2 regions of the Embleya sp. NPDC001921 genome follow, and region 2 is predicted to be linked to the other one. Evidence: riboswitches for the same ligand, from Rfam matches in the RefSeq annotation. Region 2 holds a riboswitch; the other holds the start of a gene.

Region 1 (10,742 bases), on a different contig from region 2:
AGGCCTGCTCGACCTGGTTCACGACGTCCTCCCCGAATCCGAACCGATGTACCGATGTCGCGCTGTCCGACGCGGGCTCAGCGCTGGTCGACGCGCAGGTAGAACGGCTGGGTCCGCTCCAGCATCCAGTCCCCCACAGGATCCTGCGCCACGTCCAGGAGCACCACGTTCACCGGCCACGGACACGCGGCCCGGCCGAGCGCGCGCTCCAGGGCGCCGACCGCGGCCAGTCGGTCCTCCTCCTGCCAGCGGTCCAACTCGACGCCGATGAACAGGCACGGCGGGTCGTTCTCGATCACGCCCAGGCCGCGGCGGGCACTGAGCACGACCGGTACGTGGGTGAACTCGGCGGCGGCCGCGATCAGGAAGTCCATCGGCTCCTGGTCCGGCTCGTACAGCCGCACGCGGGCGCCGCGCGGGCCCGAGCCGGACGGTCGGGCCAGCTCCAGCACGCCGGGCGGCGGGATCGGGATGCCCACCTCGCCGCCGGGGTTGACCGCGATGCCCACGTGCGGCGGCATGCCGCGGGCGAACTCGCGCATCGGTGCGACGGTGCACGCCATCGGTCCGGCGACCCGCCGGAACTCCTCCTCCGAGGAGAACACCGGGACGTACGGCCGGCCGTCGATCTCGGTGGTGGGCAGGGTCAGTTCGCTGTCGCCCGGGTTGCCGCCCTCGGGCAGCGGCACCCATACGTCCGCCTCGGCCAGGGCCTCGAAGAGGGCCTCGGCCCGGGACGGATCACGCATCGCCGCGACGAGCGCGCTCTCCACGGGATTGGCCGGGAACGGCATGGTGGTGCTCCTCTGGTGTCCGCCGCAGTTTACTTCTCGCTCGATTGCCGTCGTCGGGACTGTCCCGGTACGGGTTCCGCGAACACGATCCGGCCCAGGTGCCCGGCGGCCGGTCGGTCGAGCAGCACGCACGAGGTGAAGCCGCCCGGAGCCGACGCCAGGGTGGGTCCCGCGTCCAGCCACGGCGTCAGCCTGGCGAGCAACTCGCGCCATTCGCGGTGGTGCCGGGCGAACACCGGTGTGGACACCCCGCGCCCGCGTTCGCGTTGGCCGGAAAGCGCCTGCTGGGCGGTCACGTCCAGGAGCAGCGCGTGCGCGGAGCTGCCGCGCCGACGGGCCGCGAGCACCAGCGCCCGGCGCAGGATCGGGTTGCGGCCGCTGTCGTGCACGACCACCGCGCCGGGGCCGCGCAGCGCCCGGGCGACCTCGCCGTAGTGGGAGAGCCGCACCAGCGGCCGGTAGACCCGGTAGGGGATTCGCCCCGCCCGTACCGCCCAGCGGGCCCGGACCAGGTCCGCGTCCAGGACGGCCACCCCGGCGCCGGGGGTGACCACGCGCGCGAGCAGCGTGCTCTTGCCGGCTCCCGGCAGGCCGGTGACCACGAGCACGCACGAGGCCGGGTAGACCAAGACGTCCACGACCCGGTCGCCGATCCCCTCCCCCGCCCGATCGCGCTCCTCCCGGAGGTCGTGCACGGACCGGGGGATCAACACGCCGCCCGTCGCGGCGCCGGTATGCGCCCCCGCCGAGTCCGTCTCCACGAGCCCTCCCTTGTGTCACAACCGTCATGCCCTGCGCATGGTGTCGCACCCATGGGTGCGCGCGCGTGCCGGTGATCCCTCGGACTCGGCCGGGCCCGGTCCCCGCGGGGTCCGGACTCGGCGGGTCCCGGTCCCGGCGGGGGATTGACGACACGCGCTAGCATGCCGGGCACAACCTCATAACGGCCGTCGACCCCACGCGGAAGAGTCCTCGCCCACGAGCGGGGCGCCGAAGGAGCAACTCCTCCCCGGAATCTCTCAGGCACCGATACCGCATGGGTCAGGCACTTCTGGAAAGCAACCACACCGCCGGTGTGGTTCACCCACGGTGCAAATCGCGAGTTCGACGCGATGAAGCTCTCAGGTTCCGATGACAGAAGGGGAGGGCACCCCACTTTTCGACCGACTTTGGTCGAAAAGGGCTGAAAGCCGTGGCAGGGAGCCCCCTTTGTTGTCGTATTCGCCGCAGTACCCGTCACCTTCCGCGCCGGCCGAGCGCGCGGCCGTTCGCCATGCCCGCGACCGGCCCGCGCCCTTGGCGTGTTCCCGCCGGCGCCCCCTCGAAGGAGCCTTCGCATGACCACCGACCGCCGGACCCCGCTCGACGCCGTGCACGACGCGCTCGGGGCCACGATGACCGACTTCGCCGGTTGGCGGATGCCGCTCCGGTACGGGAGCGAACGCGACGAGCACACCGCGGTGCGCACCACGGCCGGCCTGTTCGACCTCACCCACATGGGCGAGATCGAGGTCACCGGCCCGGACGCCGCCCGCGCGCTCGACCACGCCCTGGTCGGTTTCGTGTCGAAGATCGGGATCGACCGCGCCCGGTACACGATGATCTGCACCGAAGAGGGCGGCATCGTCGACGACCTGATCGTCTACCGGCTGGGCGACGAGCACTTCGTGGTCGTGGCCAACGCGTCCAACGCCGACGTGGTCGCGGGCAGCCTGGCGTACCGCTCGGAGAAGTTCGACGCCACCGTGCGCGACGCGTCCGAGGAGTACACGCTGCTCGCCGTGCAGGGCCCCGCGTCGACCGCGATCGTCGGTTCGCTCACCGACGCCGACCTGCCCGCGCTCAAGTACTACGCGATCCTGCGCACCGAGGTCGCGGGCGTGCCCGTCCTGCTCGCGCGCACCGGCTACACCGGCGAGGACGGCTTCGAGCTGTTCGCCGCGCCCGGCGACGCGGTCGCCCTGTGGGAGGCCCTGCTGACCGCCGGCACGCCGCACGGCCTGGTGCCGGCCGGCCTGTCCTGCCGCGACACGCTGCGCCTGGAGGCGGGCATGCCGCTGTACGGCCACGAGCTGACCCGGGACACCACGCCGTACGAGGCCAACCTGGGCCGGGTGGTCCGGCTGGACAAGCCCGAGGACTTCGTCGGGCGCGACGCGCTGGCCGCCGCGCAAGAGGACGTGCGCCGCACGCTGGTCGGGCTCACCTCGCCGGGCAAGCGGGTCCCGCGCGCGGGCTATCCGGTGGTGGACGCGGAGACCGGCGAGAAGGTCGGCGAGGTCACCTCCGGCGCACCCTCGCCCACGCTCGGCGTGCCGATCGCGATGGCGTACGTGAGCACGGACCGGGCCGAACCGGGCACGCGCCTGGCCGTGGACATCCGCGGCAGGGCCGAGCCGGTCGAGGTGGTCGCACTGCCGTTCTACAAGCGGGCCTGAGGCCGGGCTTCGGCCGGCTCCCGACACCCACAAACCATTACAAAACCGCCTGATGGATCGACCATCCGCATTCGAATGGAGAATGGACCCGTGCACGCACCCCAGCACCTGCGCTACAGCAAGGAACACGAGTGGCTCGACGAGGCGGCCTCCCCCGCCCTCGTCGGCATCACCCAGCACGCGGCCGACGAGCTCGGCGACGTGGTGTTCGTCCAGCTTCCCGAGGTCGGCCAAGCGGTCGTCGCCGGTGAGCCGTGTGGCGAGTTGGAGTCCACGAAGTCGGTCAGCGACATGTACGCGCCGGTCTCCGGCGAGGTCGTCGAGATCAACGACGCGGTCGCCGAGGACCCCGCCCTCGTGAACTCCGATCCCTTCGGGACGGGCTGGCTGTTCAAGGTGCGCATCGACGGCGAGGCCGAGGGCCTGCTGTCGGCCGACGAATACGCCGCGTTCTGCGGCGAATGATCGAGATCGACCCGATCGAGGAGCTGACAACCGTGACGATCCTGGACCGTCCGCTGAGCGAGGTGGACCCGCAGGTCGCCGCCGCCGTCACCGACGAGCTGCACCGCCAGCAGAACACTCTGGAGATGATCGCCTCCGAGAACTTCGCCCCCGTGGCGGTGTTGGAGGCGCAGGGTTCCGTCCTGACCAACAAGTACGCCGAGGGCTACCCCGGCCGGCGCTACTACGGCGGCTGCGAGCACGTCGACGTCGTCGAGCAGCTCGCCATCGACCGGGTCAAGGAGCTCTTCGGCGCCGAGGCCGCCAACGTGCAGCCGCACTCGGGCGCGTCCGCGAACGCCGCCGCGATGTTCGCGCTGCTCACCCCCGGCGACACGATCCTGGGCCTGGACCTGGCCCACGGCGGCCACCTCACCCACGGCATGCGGATCAACTTCTCCGGCAAGCTCTACAACGTGGTCGCCTACCACGTCGACGAGAAGGCCCACCGGGTCGACATGGAGGAGGTCGAGCGCCTGGCCAAGGAGCACCGGCCGAAGATGATCATCGCGGGCTGGTCGGCCTACCCGCGGCAGCTCGACTTCGCCGAGTTCCGCCGGATCGCCGACGAGGTCGGTGCCTACCTCATGGTGGACATGGCGCACTTCGCGGGCCTGGTCGCCGCGGGTCTGCACCCCAGCCCCGTGCCGTACGCGGACGTGGTCACCACCACGACGCACAAGACCCTGGGCGGCCCGCGCGGCGGCGTCATCCTGTCCAAGGCGGAGTACGCCAAGAAGATCAACTCGGCGGTCTTCCCCGGCCAGCAGGGCGGCCCCCTGGAGCACGTGATCGCGGCCAAGGCGGTGGCCTTCAAGGTCGCCGCGTCCGACGACTTCAAGGACCGCCAGCGGCGCACCCTGGAGGGCTCGGCCATCCTCGCCGAGCGGCTCACCCGCGCGGACGTCACCGACGCGGGCATCACCGTGCTCACCGGCGGCACCGACGTGCACCTGGTCCTGGTCGACCTGCGCGACTCGGAGCTCAACGGTCAGCAGGGCGAGGACCGGCTGCACGAGATCGGCATCACGGTCAACCGCAACGCGGTGCCGTTCGACCCGCGCCCGGCGATGGTCACCTCCGGTCTGCGGATCGGCACGCCGGCGCTGGCCACACGCGGCTTCGACAAGGCGGACTTCGAGGAGGTCTCGGACATCATCGCCGAGGCCCTCCTCCCCGGTTTCGACGACGCCCGCAAGGCGGCCCTGGCCACGCGCGTCACGGCCCTGGCGAAGAAGCACCCGCTGTACCCGAACCTCTGACCCACGACCTCACGGTGTCGGGTTCACGAGCACGGCCGCGGGGCCGGCGGGGCGATCCCCCGCCGGCCCCGCGGCCGTTCGCCCACCCGCTTCTCGCGTCCGGCTGCGCGGTTCCGGCCTCGGGTGGGCCGAACAGGTGACGGAACCGCATCAACTCGTGAGTGTGGCCGACGTGATCGGGTTCGGCGGGTTGGGATGGAGCCGCGGGGGTCCGCCACGACCCGATGAAGGTGCAGTCCCATGAACGACTCGCCGAACGGCTCACCGAACGACTCGTCCGACCCGACCGGCAATCCGTACGCTCCACGCCTGGTCGCCGCCGGCCAGACCTTCGACGTGATCGAGGTCGACGCGCGGCTGGGGCGCGAGGCGGTGAAGCAGTTGCGCGCGGCGGGGGTTCGGGTCGGCCCGGTGATCCACGACCGGCGCTGCGCCAAGATGGGATTCCTGGTCCCGGTCACCTCCCCGGCCCGCACGCGCCTGCGCGACCAGCGCGGCCCGAGCCGGCACGGCCTGGGCGCCTGGGTCACCTTCCCGCCCGCGCGCGGCGAGACCGGCCCGCTGGTCTGGTTCATCGCCCCGACCGAAAACCCGATCCCCACCCCGCTCGCCCCACTCGACTCCGCCATCACCCGCGCCGCCGCGACCCTGATCGACCACGGTTGACCACGGTTGACCCACCGCCCACCCTCGTCGGCCCCGGGCACGCCACCCGATGCGGCCCCGGGACACCGCCCCGCGCGCCCCACCCGACCCCGCCACCCCCCGCCCCGCCTCGACCCGCCCTGCCCCCGATCGACCGCGCCCGACCCACCGCCACCCTCGTCACGCCCCCGACCACGCCCATACGATGCGGGCTCCGGTCTGGTGATGGGGGCGACGGATGGGTGTGCTGAGACGCAAGGTCGGGGAGTTACGCGGCGAGGTGGTCGAGCACCTCTGGGTGCGGCGACGGATCCGGCAGTGGCTCTCGATCGGGTTCGTACTCGGGCTGTTGCTCGGCGCGGCGGCGGCCGCGGGCGCGGCCGCGTTGTACTGGCCGGAGCAGGACAAGCCGCTGAAGATGACGATGCGCGAGGGGGAGATACCGGTCAAGGCCCCGGCCGTGCTCAGCGGTCCGGCCGCGCTCACCGCACAGGGGCTCACCTGCGGCATCGAGTGGATCACCGGCACCCACGCCGAACACTTCGCCCAGGGCCGGCTGTGCCGGGTCAAGGTCTCCATCGCCAACAACTCGCTGGCCACGGTACGGATCGCCAACCTGGAGCAGCGCCTGGTCCTGCCCGACGGCACCGAACTGGCCATGGACCTCGAATCGATGGAGATCAAGCGCCAGCTCCGCGAGTTCACCCTCGGCGCCTCCGACACCCTGGTCGAAGACCTCTGGTTCGACCTCCCCGAGAACGTCACCCCCACGGCCATCCTCCTCCGCGCCAACCCCGAAACCCCCCAAGGCCGCGCCGAACTCCCACAAAAGGACTGGTCGAGGAAATAACGAGCCGCCTCCGGGACACGCCGAATCCGGACGTATCCGCCCCGTAGAATCAGACATGTCCGGTCCATCGAAGGAGAGCCGTGAGCCTTCCCGCATTCGATCGCGTGTGGACGCCCGAAGACGTTCTGGAGATCCACGCCGACGGTTGGCGTGTCGAATTGCTGGACGGTGCGCTCATGATGTCCCCGGCTCCCTCGCGCCGGCACCAAATGGTCTCCCGACGCCTGGCCATGCTGCTCGAGGCCGCCGCGCTCGATGCCCGAGTCGACTGCGTCGTGTACGAGAACATCAACGTGCGACGCGACAACGACTTCACTCAACCGGACGTCGTCGTGATCGACGGGGCCGCCGCCCGAGCGGGTGAGGAGTCCGGCGAGGACGACATCTGGCTCGACCCGGAGCACGTGCTGCTCGCGGTCGAGATCGTTTCGCCGGGGCAGGCGGGGCGAGACGGGGTGGACAAGCTCGAGAAGTACGCGTCGTGGGGGATCGAGTTCTACTGGGTCCTGGAACCGAACGACTCCGTACTGGAGGGCTTCGAACTGCGCGATGGCACGTACGCGTCGGTGACCCGGGTCGAGGGCGCACACGCGGCGACGCCTCCCGCACCGTTTTCGGTGACCGTCCGCCCCGACGAACTGCGCCGACTGCGCTGAGGCGCCCAGGTCCGGGCGACTCCCCCGGCGCGACGGGATCGGTGGGCAACTCCTCGGCGATGGGGTGGCGTTCGGCCCGATCCCGGTGCCGGCGGGTGCTTCGGTGAGTCAAAGCGGGTCGATCGTGGACGCGTTGCGGGTCGTGGTGCGGGCTTGAGGCGACGCCGACACCCCCTACCATCGGGCGTGTCGGCGCCTGTACGGGGGCGCGTCGTCGAGAAAGGCGCACTTGTGACGCAGTCCTTCCACCCGCCCGGATCCCCCGGAGTAGACCGGAAGCCGATGTTCGCCTTCGGCTGGATTCCGCTGCCCAAGCGGGTCGCCGAGCGCTACTTCGTGCCCGACTACCGGCTGATCGGGCGCGACGTGACCCTGGAGCGGGTGCGCGTGATCCGATCCTGGCTCGGCCTGGGCGTACTGGTATGGATCGCGGCCACCTACGGCGGTGGCGAGGACGCCGCCCAGGGCCTGATGACCAGCTTCATCGCGTCCGTGTTCGTCGCGATCATCGCGTGCCCGATCGCGGTGGCCATCATCGTCGCCCTGACCCGCTCGGACGTACGCACCGAGACGCGCAAGAGCCTGATGTTGCCGCTGCGTTCGCTCGGGCTGTTCGTGCTCGTCTCGGTGGCCACGCTCGGCGGCCTGACCGCGCTGGCGTACGGATCCAAGGAGGTCAACGCGGGGGCGAGCGTGGCCTCGTTCTTCCTCACCGCGCTCGGCCTGGCCGTGTCGCTGTGGGTGCTGCGCTTTTGGATACTCGCCGTCCGCGCGATCCCGCAACACCTGTTCCGGGCCGTGGACGGGCACCCGCTGCTGCCCGCGGTGATCGCACCCTGGCTGTCGTGGTGCGGCGCGCTGATCGACCTCGGCGACGACGGCGGCAAGGGCGCGCTGCCGGTCGGCGTGCGGCTGATCGGCACGCTCGGCGGCCCGGTCACCATCACCATCATGTCGCTGTGGGAGATCCGCCGGGTTCGCAGCCGCTACGGCGTCACCTTCCGCGGCGGACCGCACCCGACCCGCAGGCCCGATCCGATCATGCCGCCGATGCCGCCGTTCCCGAGCCAGGCCAACCCGTGGCAGCAGGCTCCGCAGCCGCAAGGTCTCTTCCAGCAGGGGCCGTTCCCGCCCACCCCGCCGCAGGGTCCCGACTCGCAACAACACCCGGCCTGGCGGCAGCAGCCCGGCTACCACCAGCCCCCGCCGCCCCCGTGGGGCCCGCCGCGCGGCTGACCCCGTCCGCCGGGGGTGGCCGCCGATCCGGTCCACCCCCGGGCGCGCCGGCGGACGCCCGGTCCGTCGACGACCTCAGTCCGTCGACAACCGCTCACGCAAGCGGGCGACCTGCGCGTCGGTCACGCCCAGCCCGTCCCGCACATAGCCCTCGACCGACCCGTACAGCTCCTCCGCCGTCGAGAACGCCGTGTTCAGGTAGTCCTCGTGCACGTCGAAGACCGGCTTGAGGTGCGCGGGATCGAAGCCGCGCTCGGCGATGTGCCGCAGGATCTCGCCGTTCTTGTCCCTGAGGTGCTCGGTGCTGGCCAGGTAGTCCTCGAGCACGGTCGCCCGGGGCACCCCGAGCAGGGTGAGCAGCACCGCCGAGGTCCACCCGGTGCGGTCCTTGCCCTGCGAGCAGTGGAACACCGTCGGCACGTCGACGGCCGCCATCCGCGCGAACACCTCGCGGTAGGCGGCCCGGGCGCCCTCGGTGGCCACGAACCGTCGGTACACCTCGCACATCAGCTCGCGCCCGGCGGTGCCGCCGAGCAGTTCGCCCGCGCGATCCGGGTCGGCGAACACCTCGCCGAACAGCTCGTCGTTCTGCCGTCCCATCACGTCCGCGATCAACAGCTCCGCGCCCTGCGGCACCCGGTCCGGCTCGCGGTCGCGCTCGGTGTCCGAACGCAGGTCGATCACCAGGCCGATGCCCAGCCGCAGCAGCGTCGCGGCGTCCGCGGCGTCCACCTCGCCGAGGCCGTCGGAGCGGTACACGAGACCCGTGCGCACCTTGCGGCCGTCCGCGGTGGCATGCCCACCCGCGTCACGGAAGTTCGGGGCGGTGACCAGGATCGGCGTCGGGGACGTCATGGTGCGCGGTCCTTCGCTTCGAGGAGATGCCGGGCGAGCAGATACCGGACGGGGCGGCTGCCGAGTGGGTACCACCACCCTACGTGAGCGTACGGCGGGTTCACCCGGGACCCGCGCCCATGCCCGCACCCCGCTATGTGGGTGCCCACACCGCGTGCTCGACCCGCAACAGCATGGCCGACCGCCCCGCCAGTCGCAGTCCGCCGCCACCCGCGACCGGCTCGCTGTACCGCGCCATCGGGTCGCCCTCCAGCGCCGTGTCCAGGACCACCTCGTAACTGTGCGCCCACGGCTCGTCCGGCAGCGTGAACCGCATCGGCTGCGAGGACGCGTGCAGGATGAACAGGAAGCTGTCGTCCACGATGCGTTCGCCGCGCGGTCCCCGGCGGTCGATGTCCAGGCCGGACAGGTACATGCCCAGCGTCGCGGTCGGCGCGAACCAGTCCTTGCGGGTCATCTCCCGCCCGCCGGGGGTGAACCAGGCGAGGTCGCGCAACCCGTCCGGGGCGACCGGGCGGCCCGAGTAGAACGCCCGCCGGCACAACACCGGATGCGCGCGCCGCAGGCGGATCAGCCGCGCGGTCAGGTCGAGCAGCGGGCGCCAATCCGGCGAGTCCAGCGCCGACCAGTCCAGCCAGGACAGCTCGTTGTCCTGACAGTAGGCGTTGTTGTTGCCCGCCTGGGTGCGGCCCATCTCGTCGCCCGAGGTGATCATCGGGACGCCGGTGGACAGCAGCAGGGTGGTCATCAGATTGCGGATCTGCCGCTTGCGCAGGGCCACCACGTTCGGGTCCGACGTCTCGCCCTCGTAGCCGTGGTTCCAGGACCGGTTGTTGTCGGTGCCGTCGCGGTTGTCCTCGCCGTTCGCCTCGTTGCGCTTGCGCTCGTAGGTGACCAGGTCGCGCATCGTGAAGCCGTCGTGCGCGGTGACGAAGTTGATCGAGGCGTACGGGTTGCGGCCGTCGCGCTGGTACAGGTCGGACGAGCCGGACAGCCGGTACGCCAGTCCGCGCACGTCCGGGCGGGCACCTCGCCAGAAATCCCGGACCGCGTCCCGGTACTGGTCGTTCCACTCGGTCCACAGCGGCGGGAACGCGCCCACCTGGTAGCCGCCCGCGCCCAGGTCCCACGGCTCGGCGATCAGCTTCACCCGGGACAACACCGGATCCTGGGAGATCACGGTCAGGAACGAGGACAGCCGGTCCACGTCGTGCGGCGAGCGGGCCAGGGCCGCGGCCAGGTCGAACCGGAAGCCGTCCACACCCATCTCGGTCACCCAGTAGCGCAGCGAGTCGGTGATCAACTGGAGCACGTGCGGCTGGACCACGTTGAGCGTGTTCCCGCACCCGGTGTAGTCGGTGTAGTGCCGCCCGCCGTCGGCCATCCGGTAGTAGCCGGCGTTGTCGATGCCGCGAAAGCACAGCGTGGGCCCGGCCGGGCCGCCCTCGCCGGTGTGGTTGTAGACCACGTCCAGGATTACTTCGAGCCCGGCCGCGTGCAGC
Region 2 (10,742 bases):
ACGGCTCGACCGACCCGCGCCAGGCCGAGGCGGCGGCGAACGGCCGGATCCTGGACCGCGACCTCCAACGGCTGGTCAACGGCCTGTGGAAGGCCGGCGCCGAGGCCATCTCGATCAACAACCAGCGGCTGACCGCGCTGTCCGCGATCCGCGCCGCGGGCGCCTCGATCCTGGTCGACAACCGGCCGCTGGCGCCGCCGTATACGATCCTGGCGATCGGTGACGCCAAGCCGATGCAGGTCGAGTTCATGGTCGGCGCGGACGGGCGATATCTGCGCCAGCTCCAGGAGAACTACGGGATCCGGGTCAACCTGAGCGCACAGAAGAAGCTCAAGCTGCCCGCCGCGCTGGGCACCTCGTTGCGCTACGCGGACGTACCCGGCGGCCCGCCGCCCGCGAGCACGGCGCCGAGTACACCCTCGAGCCCGCCCGCGAAGCAGACCCCGGGCACACCGCCCGCGACGGCCACGGGCCGGAGCACGGCACCGCCGAGCGGTTCGGCCCCGCCGACCGGCTCGTCGATACCGTCGCAGAAGCAGACCGAACGAAAGGGTAAACAGTGATCGCGGTCCTCGGCCTGGTCCTCGGGGTCGTGGTCGGGTATCTCGCCCGACCCGTGATCCCGCACGAGCTGGAGCCGTACCTGCCCATCGCGGTGGTGGCCGCGCTGGACGCGGTCTTCGGCGGTCTGCGCGCACTGCTCGACGGCATCTTCGACGACAAGGTCTTCGTGGTCTCGTTCCTGTCGAACGTGGTCGTCGCCGCGCTTATCGTCTTCCTCGGCGACAAGCTGGGCGTCGGCGCGCAGTTGTCCACCGGCGTGGTGGTCGTGCTCGGCATCCGGATCTTCTCCAACGCGGCGGCCATCCGGCGGCACGTCTTCCGGGCCTGACGGGGAGTCACACATGGCCGACGAAACGGACGAGACGCGCGGGCGGCACGCCCGCCACGACGAGGATCCCCGCGACCTGGGCATCCCTCGCACGGCCGCGGAGCCCGCGCCCGCGCCCGAGCCCGCTTCCGGGCCCGGGCCGGTGCCCGAGCCCGAGCCGGAACCCGAGGCGGAGCAGGAGCCGGAGGCGCCGGCCGCCCGCAAGCCCACGGTCGAGACCCGGCGCCCGGTCGACCTCTATCACGAGGGCCGGCACATCCGGGAGCGGATCCGCGAGCAGGCCGCCGAGGTGACCTCGGAGATCCCGCCGATCACCGCGCCGATCCGCGAATCGGCGCGGGAGACACGGCAAACGCCCCAGGCGCCCCAGGTCTCCCAAGCCTCCCAGGCCTCCCAGACACATCGGGCGGCACAGGTGCCGCAGACGCCCCGGGCCGCGCGGGCGTCCGTGCCGCCCCTGGTGCCCGCGGCGCCCTCGCCCGAACAGGCCCGGGAGCGCGAGGTGTCCGGGCCGCGCGACCCCCTCGCGCGGCCGCACGCGGGAGCGCACGCGGTGGCGCGCGACACGCCCGGACCGGAAACGGATTCGAACGCGGTTTCCGAGCCGCACCCGCACGAGCCGGTCGACGATCAGCCGGGCCGCCGCAGGCTGCTCGAGGCGTTCTGGCCGCCGCGCGTGAGTCGGGCCCAACTCGTGGGCGCGGTACTGCTGTTCGCGCTCGGGGCGGGGTTGGCCATCCAGGTCCGCTCGAACACCGCGTCCGATCCGCTGCGTGGTGCGCGACAGGAGGACCTGGTCCGTGTGCTGGACGAACTCGGCGAGCGTACCCGGCGGTTGGAGGACGAGAAGCATCGCCTGGAGAACAGCCGCACACAGCTCCAGAACAGCAACGACCGGGTCCAGGAGGCGCGTGAGCAGAACGCGGCCAAGGCGGACGCCCTGGGCGTGCTCGCGGGCACCGTCAAGGCCAGCGGACCCGGTATCACCCTGACCATCACCGATCCGCAGCGCACGGTCAGCGGCGACGTGCTGCTGGACACGCTCCAGGAACTGCGCGCGGCGGGCGCCGAGGTGATCCAGATCAACGACGTGCGCGTGGTGGCCGGCACCTGGTTCAACGGCACGCCGCCCGGCGACATCGTGATCGACGGTACCAAGGTGCTGCCGCCGTACGTGTTCAAGGTGATCGGCAATCCGCAGGATCTCCAGCCCGCGTTGAACATCCCCGGGGGTGTCGTCAAGACCCTGGAGAAGAAGCAGGCGGGGGCCATTGTCACCCCCTCGCAGGAGGTGCTGATCGACGCCTTGCGGCCTGCGAACAAGCCTGGTTACGCTCGCTCGGCACCGGGCGCCGGTAACGGGTGAGCACACCTGACAGAATCAGTCCGCCGGTCGCCGTCGGTGCACACTCATCAGGCAAGAAGGGCAGGCTGTCCGCATGTACCCCGCAGATCTCGCGTACACGACGGAGCACGAATGGGTGCGCGTCATGGAAGAGATCTCCGGGACGGTGCGGATCGGCATCACCGAATTCGCGCAGGACGCGCTCGGTGACATCGTCTACGTCACGCTGCCGCCCATCGGCACCCGTGTCGTGGCCGGACAGCCCTGCGGCGAACTGGAATCGACCAAGAGTGTCAGCGACCTCTTCGCGCCGCTCGACGGCGTCGTGACCACCGTCAACGACGTGCTCGACGGTGCACCGGAGTTGGTCAACTCCGATCCCTACGGCGACGGTTGGATGTTCGAGGTACGCCTCGACGATCCCGCCGCACCGGCCGCGCTCTTGGACGCGGCCGCCTATCAGAACAGCCTGGGCTCCTGACGGCCCGGCGAAGCGGTAGGCAGTCCATCACCACGACCCACTCCTCCTGCCCCACGGGCGGGCCAGGTTCTCTCGGGGAGGTTCGCCCGTGAAGTTGTTCGCGAAATTGTTCGGTCGTTCCCGTCGCTCCGGCGACGCGCCGGCTGCCGATGCGGGGAGGTCCGGCAACCCGCCGGCCGCCCCGCCGACGATGCCCCCGGGCACCCCGTACGGGGCGTCCGCCGGCTCACCCCCCGCACCCGCTCCGCACCTGGGCGAGTCCGACGCGACCGCCGGGCATGTCGCTGTTGACCAGGAACACACGGCGCGCATAAGTTTCGGGCAACTCTCGACCGAAGGTCGAGGTGCGACCGGCACGGGTCAGGAGGCCGACGTGGTGGTGTGCGGCGCCTGCGGGCATCACAATCCGCCCGGTGGCCGGTTCTGCTCCAACTGCGGCGCTCGGCTGGGCGCGGGCGCCGAGCGCGCGTCCGAGCAGACCTCGACCATCTCGATCAGCGGCATCGAGGCGCTGGACGCGGAACCCGCGCCCCGTGAGATCCTCACCCCCGAGGCGCAGGCCGCGGTGGACGCGCTGCCGCCGGGAACCGCGCTGCTCGTGGTGCGCCGGGGCCCCAACTCCGGCAGCCGCTTCCTGCTCGACTCGGACCGCACCACGGCCGGTCGGCATCCGCAGAGCGACATCTTCCTCGACGACGTCACGGTCTCGCGCAAGCACGCCGAGTTCCGCCGCACGCCCGGGGGCTTCGCGGTCGCCGACGTGGGCAGCCTGAACGGCACCTACGTGGGCCGCGAGCGGATCGACGAGGTTCCGTTGGCGCCGGGCGACGAGGTACAGATCGGCAAGTACCGACTGGTCTTCTTCCCCAGCCGCCAAGGGCAGATCGGGTGAGTCCGGCGGCGGCCGGATCGGTCTCCTTGAGCATCGGCGGGGTGTTGACCCTGCTGCGTCCCGAGTTCCCGGACATCAGCATCTCCAAGATCCGGTTCCTCGAGGCGGAAGGGCTCATCGAGCCGCAGCGGAGCCCGTCGGGCTACCGCAAGTTCGGCCCCGCCGACATCGAACGACTGCGCTACGTGCTGCGTGTGCAGCGCGACCGTTACCTGCCGCTCCGGGTGATCAAGGATCAACTGGACGCGATGGATCGCGGGCTCGAACCGGCCGGCCCGACCCCGGCCGAATCCCCACGATCGCAGGACACCGAAGGCGATCCGGACTCGGCCGGTCGGGAGGGCACCACGGTGCTGCTCGACCGGCCGGGCCTGATCGCCGCGGCCGGCATCCAGGACACGGACCTGGCCCGGCTGGAGGAATTCGGCCTGATCCAGCCGCATCGTCCGCGACCCGGCGCCGCCGGCGACGGCGAGCAGGCGGTGGTCTACGACGGCGACGCGCTGGTGGTGGCCCGACTGGTGGCCGCGCTGGGCCGCTACGGCGTGGAGCCGCGCCACCTGCGGCAGACCAAGGCCGCCGCGGACCGTGAGGCCGCCCTGGTCGAACAGATCGTCGCGCCGCTCCTGCACCGCAGGGGCGCCCGCGCGAAGGCGGGCGCCGAGGAGACCGTGCGCGACCTGCTCGCGCTCACCTCGCGCCTGCACACCGTCCTGGTCACCACCGCGCTCGCGCCCCGCCTGGGCCGCTGACCCGCGTCGCCCGCGCCGCCGCCGACGGGCGCCGATCGGACCGCGAGGCGGACCGGGACGTGAACACAGGGCCACGAAGAAAAAACGACGAATCCCCGACCTATTCGGCCCCCGGGGATCGGTGACCGACAGCCGAGCGCGCTAGTGTGGCGATGTGAACGAGCTAGAGGTTGTGGGCGTCCGGGTGGAGATGCCCTCTAACCAGCCGATCGTGCTCCTACGGGAGACGGGGGGCGATCGTTATCTCCCCATCTGGATCGGCCCGGTAGAGGCGACGGCCATCGCGTTCGCCCAACAGGGCGTGGTACCCGCGCGTCCTCTGACGCACGATCTCTTCCGGGACGTGCTGGAGGCGTTGGGCCAGGAATTGACCCAGATCCGGATCACCGACCTGCGCGAGGGCGTGTTCTACGCCGAGCTGGTCTTCTCCGGCGGCGTGGAGGTCAGCGCGCGTCCGTCGGACGCGATCGCGCTCGCGCTGCGAACCGGGACATCGATCGTCGGCAGCGACGCGGTCCTGGACGAGGCGGGCATCGTGATCCCCAACGAGCAGGAGGACGAGATCGAGAAGTTCAGGGAGTTCCTGAACGACATCTCGCCCGAGGACTTCGGCACCACGAGCCAATAGTCGGCCCGCCGCGGCCGGGTGCACGTCCGAAACCGCCGACCGTCCCGCCCGCCGCTCCCGGCGAGGCGGTAGCGGACGGCGGTTTTTTCGCGTCCGGGACCGGTCGGCGCCCACGCGGGCCCGCCGGCGCGCCGCCGATCACGCTCGATCCGGCTCGATCCGCTTCGATCAGAGGCAAAGCGGCCAGACCTACCCCTGGGCAACCGGTTCAAACCACTCGTGCGAGCAGCGTCACTCGGCGTGCCGAACGGCCCGGTCGTTGACGCGCTGTTGGTGACTGCCTACCGTCGAAATCGACAGTTCCGGGATGACCCCTGCGCGTTGCACCTCGCCGCCTGCGGCCCGGGACTGAAAGAGACTCTCCGCGCCGTACTCGGGCGCGGGGAGACGAAAGGGAGGTCGGCGTGAGCAGCACCGGCGACATCACGGCGGCGGAACGCGCCCGCACGGCACGTCCTCTGCCGGCGACCGACCCCGGTGCGGGCCCCCGGCGGCAGGACGTCACGCCGCCCGGCACCCCGTCGGAGGACGTCGGTTACCGGGGCCCGACGGCGTGCGCGGCGGCCGGCATCACCTATCGCCAACTCGACTACTGGGCCCGCACCGGCCTGGTCGAGCCCACGGTCCGCCCGGCCCACGGCTCGGGCACACAGCGGCTGTACGGCTTCCGCGACATCCTGGTGCTGAAGATCGTCAAGCGGCTCCTGGACACCGGCGTCTCGCTGCAGAACATCCGGATCGCGGTGGCCCACCTGCGCGGTCGCGGGATCGGCGACCTGGCCGGGATGACCCTGATGAGCGACGGTGCCAGCGTGTACGAGTGCACGTCCTACGACGAGGTGATCGACCTGGTCCAGGGTGGTCAGGGGGTCTTCGGGATCGCCGTGGGGGCGGTGTGGCGCGAGGTGGAGGGCTCGCTCGCGCAACTCCAGGGCGAGCACACCGGCACCGGGGAACCGATCACGCAGGTCCATCCGGGTGACGAACTGGCACGCAGACGCCGGGACAAAGCGGTCTGAGGCGCCCGGGGCGGGTGGGAACCGGTTCGCCGGGCAGGACGTCCCCATGGACGTGATCCTTCGTCGGCCGACCCCGCCGCGCTCGCGGCGGGCCCAACGGCGCGGCTATCAGGCCGCCGTCCTGCTCACGGTGGCCGGGCTGGCCCCGATCACGGGGCTGCATCTGTACGCCGGGAACCGGGTCCGCACGGTGGCCGACGTGCCGCACGAGGACGTCACCATGGTGCTCGGCGCGGGTGTGCACGGGGACCGGCCGTCCGATCTCCTGGCCCGCCGGCTCGACGTCGCGCTCGCGTTGTACCGCGCCGGCAAGACCCGGGTGATCCTGGTCAGCGGCGACGGCGGAGGCAACCGCTACGACGAGACCAGGGTGATGCGGCGCTACCTCGCGGACCGGGGAATCCCGCGACACCGGATCGTGACCGACGAATCGGGATTCTCCACCTGGGAGTCCTGCATACGCGCCAAGCGCGTCTACGGGATCGACCGGGTCATCGTGGTCACGCAGAGCTTCCATCTGCGCCGTGCGCTCGGCCTGTGCCGGGCCGCCGGGATATCCGCGTACGGCGTCCCGGACGAGTCCTTCGCGTGGGGCCACATCGGGCCCACCGTGTACGGAACCGGTCGCGAGACGCTCGCCGCGATCAAGGCGACCGGGCAGATCGTGCTCAAGCCGGATCCGCGGGTGAAGGGCCCGGAAAGCGACGAGATCCGACGCGCCCTGAGCGGTTGAACGCGCGTTCTGTCGCACCCGTGCGTCATCATTGCCCGGTGTGAGACAGGCCCCGGGCATCCTCCATCTCGACATGGACGCGTTCTACGCGTCGGTCGAGCAGGTCGCGAAGCCCAGTCTGGCCGGCAAGGCGGTGATCGTCGGCGGCATCGGCGTGCGCGGCGTGGTGGCCACCGCCTCCTACGAGGCCCGGGTGTTCGGTGTGCGCTCGGCGATGTCGATCGGCGAGGCCCGCCGGCGCTGCCCCAACGCCGCCTTCCTCGGCCCGCGCTTCGCGCTCTATCGCCAGGTCAGCGACACCGTGATGGAACTGCTGCACCGCCTGTCGCCCCTGGTGGAGCCGCTCAGCCTGGACGAGGCGTTCGTCGATCTGGAGGCGGGCCCGCACGGCGGCACCCTGGACACCGAGCGGGTCACCGAGATCGCGGTGCGCCTGCGCGCGGACATACACGCGGCCACCGGGCTCACCTGCTCGGTCGGCGCGGCCACCTCCAAGCTGCTGGCCAAGATCGCCTCCGAGGCGGACAAGCCCGACGGGCTGTGCGTGGTCGCGCCCGGGACCGAGCGGGCGATGCTCGACCCGCTGCCGGTGCGCGCGCTGCCCGGGGTCGGCCCGGCCACCGGCGACGTGCTGCGCCGGGCCGGCCTGGACACCGTGGCCGACCTGGCCGCCGTCGACGAGAGCGAACTGGTCCGGCTGCTCGGCCAGGCGCACGGACACGGCCTGCACGTGCTCGCCACCGGGCTGGACGCGCGTCCGGTGGTCGCCGACCGGGACGCGAAATCGGTATCCGTGGAGGACACCTTCCCCACCGACCTGGTCGACCGCGAGCGCATCACCCGGGAACTGGACCGGCTCTCGATCCGGTGCGTGGAGCGGTTGCGCGCCGCCGGACGCTCCGGGCGCACGATCGTGCTCAAGCTGCGGCGCTACGACTTCAGCACGCTGACCCGCTCGGAGACGCTGCGCGGGCCCACCGACGACCCGGGGGTGGTGCGCGAGACGATCCGCCGGTTGGCCGCGCAGGTGGACGTCACGGGCGGCGTGCGGCTGCTGGGGGTGGGCGTCGGCGGGCTGGCCGACTTCGCCCAGCAGGACCTGTTCGGCACGGCCGAACCGGAACCCGCCGAGTCGCACGAGGAGGACGCGGAGGCCGACCGGGAGGCGCCGGCACAGGCCGCCCCGGAGCGGGTCTCCTGGTCGCCCGGCCAGGACGTGGTGCACGAGGAGTTCGGGCCCGGCTGGGTGCAGGGCAGCGGCGTCGGGCGGGTCACCGTGCGGTTCGAGGTACCGGGCGGAAAACCGGGCCGGGTGCGCACGTTCGCGATCACCGATCCCGCGCTGCGACCGGGGGAGCCGATTCCGCTGCCCGCCGCCGACGGGGGATAGCCCGGGTGATCCGGGGCAGGCGCCGGGCAGACGACTCCTCGGGGGTGTCCCGACAATGACTGATGTCAAAGAGCGGCCGGCGCGAGGGCAGGGTGCCTTCCGATCGGTTCGCCGCAGGCTCGGCCTGCCCGCCTTCCTGGTCACACTCCTGGTCGGCTTCATCGTGCTGGCCCTGGTGCTGGTCGGCCTGGTCAACCTGCTGCCCGGCAAATTCAATCCGTTCGGCGAGACCACCAAGGACCACAGCGGACCGGTGATGCTCAAGGCCGTGCAGGATCTCAGCCGCTACGAGGCGGTCAGCGGCACCTTCCAGGTCGTGGTGGACCTGGAGAAGGACGCGAAGTTCCTGCCGGACGCGGTCCGAGGCCAACGTACGCTGTTCGTCGGCGTCGGCCAGGTGGGTGGTTTCGTGGAGTTCGGCGGGATCGGCCAGGACGCGATCCAGACCTCGCCGGACAACAAGAGCGTGACCATCAAGCTCCCGCACGCGCGGCTCGCGCCCGCCGCGCTCGACCAGAAGAACAGCCACGTGATCGCCCAGGACAAGGGCCTGTTCGACCGCTTCGGCGACTTCTTCTCCAGCAATCCCGGCGATCAGCAGCAGCTCTACGTGCTGGCGACCAAGAAGATCGACGACGCGGCGAAGACCGCGGGACTGGTGGAGCGCGCGGAGCGGAACACCACCGGCATGCTCCAGGGGATGATGCGCTCGCTGGGTTACACCACGACCACTGTGACCTACGCCTAGTGCGAAGCCCCTGGTGGGTGTCACGCTGATACCGTTGTAGCCGCCCATTACGTTCGCGCGGGAGAGTCCTCGTGTCGTGCACACGAGGCGCCGAAGGAGCAACTCCTCCCCGGAATCTCTCAGGCACCCGTACCGCGTGGTCGTGGGCACTCTGGAAAGCAGGATCCGCGCGTGGCTCGCCGAGTCGGGTCGGATCCTCGCCGACGGTGCAAATCGCGCCCGTGGGAACCGGTCCGACCGGTACTCCGGGCGCGGTGAAGCTCTCAGGTACAGATGACAGAGGGGGAGGCCGGTGGACGCGCGACCCGCGTGTCCGTCCAGGAGCGATCCAGGAGGCCTTTCGCGATGACCCCGCGCACCCCCGCCCCGCGTGCTCACGCCGTACTCCCCTCCGGCCCCGGCTCGTTGACCGGCCTGGAGGCCGCGTCGCCGTTCACCGGCCGGCACATCGGTCCGGACACCGACGAGCAGGCGAAGATGCTCGCCGCGATCGGCTACGGATCCCTGGACGAGCTGACCGACGCGGCGGTGCCCGCCGCGATCCGCGCGCTGGAGGGCTTCGAACTGCCCGCCGCGCGCAGCGAGGCCGAGGTGCTCGCCGAGCTGCGCGAGCTGGCCTCCCGCAACAGCGTGCTGACCTCGATGATCGGGCTCGGCTACCACGGCACCTTCACCCCGCCGGTGATCACCCGCAACGTGCTGGAGAACCCGGCCTGGTACACCGCCTACACGCCCTACCAGCCGGAGATCTCGCAGGGCCGGTTGGAGGCGCTGCTCAACTTCCAGACCGTGGTCACCGACCTGACCGGCCTGGACGTGGCGGGCGCCTCGCTGCTGGACGAGGCCACCGCCGCCGCCGAGGCGATGACCCTGGCCCGCCGGGCCGGGCGGGCCACGAGCGACGTGTTCGTGGTGGACGCGGCCACGCTGCCGCAGACGATCGCGGTGGTGCGTACACGCGCCGAGGCGCTGGGCATCGAGGTCGTGGTCGCCGACACCGCACAGGGGCTGCCCGAGGGCGGCTGCTTCGGTGTGTTGCTGCAGTACCCCGGCGCCGACGGCCGGGTCCGCGACCTGACCCCGGTGATCGAGGCCGCGCACGCGCACGGCGCGCTGGTGGCGGTCGCCGCCGACCTGCTCGCGCTCACCGTGCTGCGCGCGCCCGGCGCGATGGGCGCCGACATCGCGGTCGGCACCAGCCAGCGGTTCGGCGTGCCGATGGCCTTCGGCGGCCCGCACGCGGGCTACCTGGCGGTCCGCGAGAAGCTCACCCGCAGCATGCCGGGCCGGTTGGTCGGGGTGTCCGTGGACTCCGACGGCGCGCCCGCCTACCGACTCGCGCTGCAGACCCGCGAGCAGCACATCCGCCGGGAGAAGGCGACCAGCAACATCTGCACCGCGCAGGTCCTGCTGGCCGTGATGGCCGGCATGTACGCGGTCTACCACGGGCCGGACGGGCTCACCTCGATCGCGCGCCGCACCCACCGGTACACCACCGTGCTCGCGGCCGGGCTGCGCGCGGGCGGCGTCGAGGTCGTGCACGGCGACTTCTTCGACACGATCACCGCGCGGGTGCCGGGCCGGGCGCGGGACGTGCTCGCCGCGGCCCGCGCCGCCGGGATCAACCTGCGCCCGGTGGACGCCGACCACGTCGCGATCACCTGCGACGAGACCACGCTGCGGGCGCATGTCGAGGGGGTCTGGGGCGCGTTCGGGGTCACCGGCGACGTGGCCGCGCTGGACGCGGACACCGCCGACGCGCTGCCGACGGCGCTGCTGCGCGACACCGAGTTCCTGACCCACCCGGTCTTCCACACGCACCGCTCCGAGACCGACATGCTGCGCTACCTCAAGCGGCTCGC

Evidence for each region. A riboswitch is a leader RNA that binds a small molecule or an ion and turns the genes downstream of it on or off. The one in region 2 is predicted to bind glycine.
Region 1: another riboswitch for glycine. It lies ahead of gcvT (glycine cleavage system aminomethyltransferase GcvT); the one in region 2 lies ahead of gcvP (aminomethyl-transferring glycine dehydrogenase).

What each region holds. Positions count from the first base shown of each region.
Region 1 covers NZ_JBSFEO010000080.1:1,053-11,794, reverse strand. Annotated here, with positions in the region: gene ACWCPW_RS48475 (enhanced serine sensitivity protein SseB C-terminal domain-containing protein) at 1-22, opposite strand, end outside; gene ACWCPW_RS48470 (enhanced serine sensitivity protein SseB) at 78-794, opposite strand; gene ACWCPW_RS48465 (AAA family ATPase) at 824-1,555, opposite strand; glycine riboswitch at 1,746-1,839, shown strand; glycine riboswitch at 1,840-1,942, shown strand; gene gcvT (glycine cleavage system aminomethyltransferase GcvT) at 2,132-3,232, shown strand; gene gcvH (glycine cleavage system protein GcvH) at 3,323-3,697, shown strand; gene glyA (serine hydroxymethyltransferase) at 3,694-4,998, shown strand; gene ACWCPW_RS48445 (hypothetical protein) at 5,239-5,664, shown strand; gene ACWCPW_RS48440 (hypothetical protein) at 5,882-6,493, shown strand; gene ACWCPW_RS48435 (Uma2 family endonuclease) at 6,574-7,149, shown strand; gene ACWCPW_RS48430 (hypothetical protein) at 7,381-8,385, shown strand; gene ACWCPW_RS48425 (tyrosine-protein phosphatase) at 8,461-9,240, opposite strand; gene glgX (glycogen debranching protein GlgX) at 9,374-10,742, opposite strand, start outside.
Region 2 covers NZ_JBSFEO010000002.1:285,618-296,359, reverse strand. Annotated here, with positions in the region: gene ACWCPW_RS03065 (DUF881 domain-containing protein) at 1-563, shown strand, start outside; gene ACWCPW_RS03060 (small basic family protein) at 560-892, shown strand; gene ACWCPW_RS03055 (DUF881 domain-containing protein) at 1,350-2,258, shown strand; gene gcvH (glycine cleavage system protein GcvH) at 2,332-2,718, shown strand; gene ACWCPW_RS03045 (FHA domain-containing protein) at 3,092-3,610, shown strand; gene ftsR (transcriptional regulator FtsR) at 3,637-4,362, shown strand; gene ACWCPW_RS03035 (bifunctional nuclease family protein) at 4,517-4,990, shown strand; gene ACWCPW_RS03030 (MerR family transcriptional regulator) at 5,395-6,009, shown strand; gene ACWCPW_RS03025 (SanA/YdcF family protein) at 6,056-6,742, shown strand; gene ACWCPW_RS03020 (DNA polymerase IV) at 6,783-8,132, shown strand; gene ACWCPW_RS03015 (DUF4230 domain-containing protein) at 8,188-8,880, shown strand; glycine riboswitch at 8,929-9,025, shown strand; glycine riboswitch at 9,028-9,164, shown strand; gene gcvP (aminomethyl-transferring glycine dehydrogenase) at 9,226-10,742, shown strand, end outside.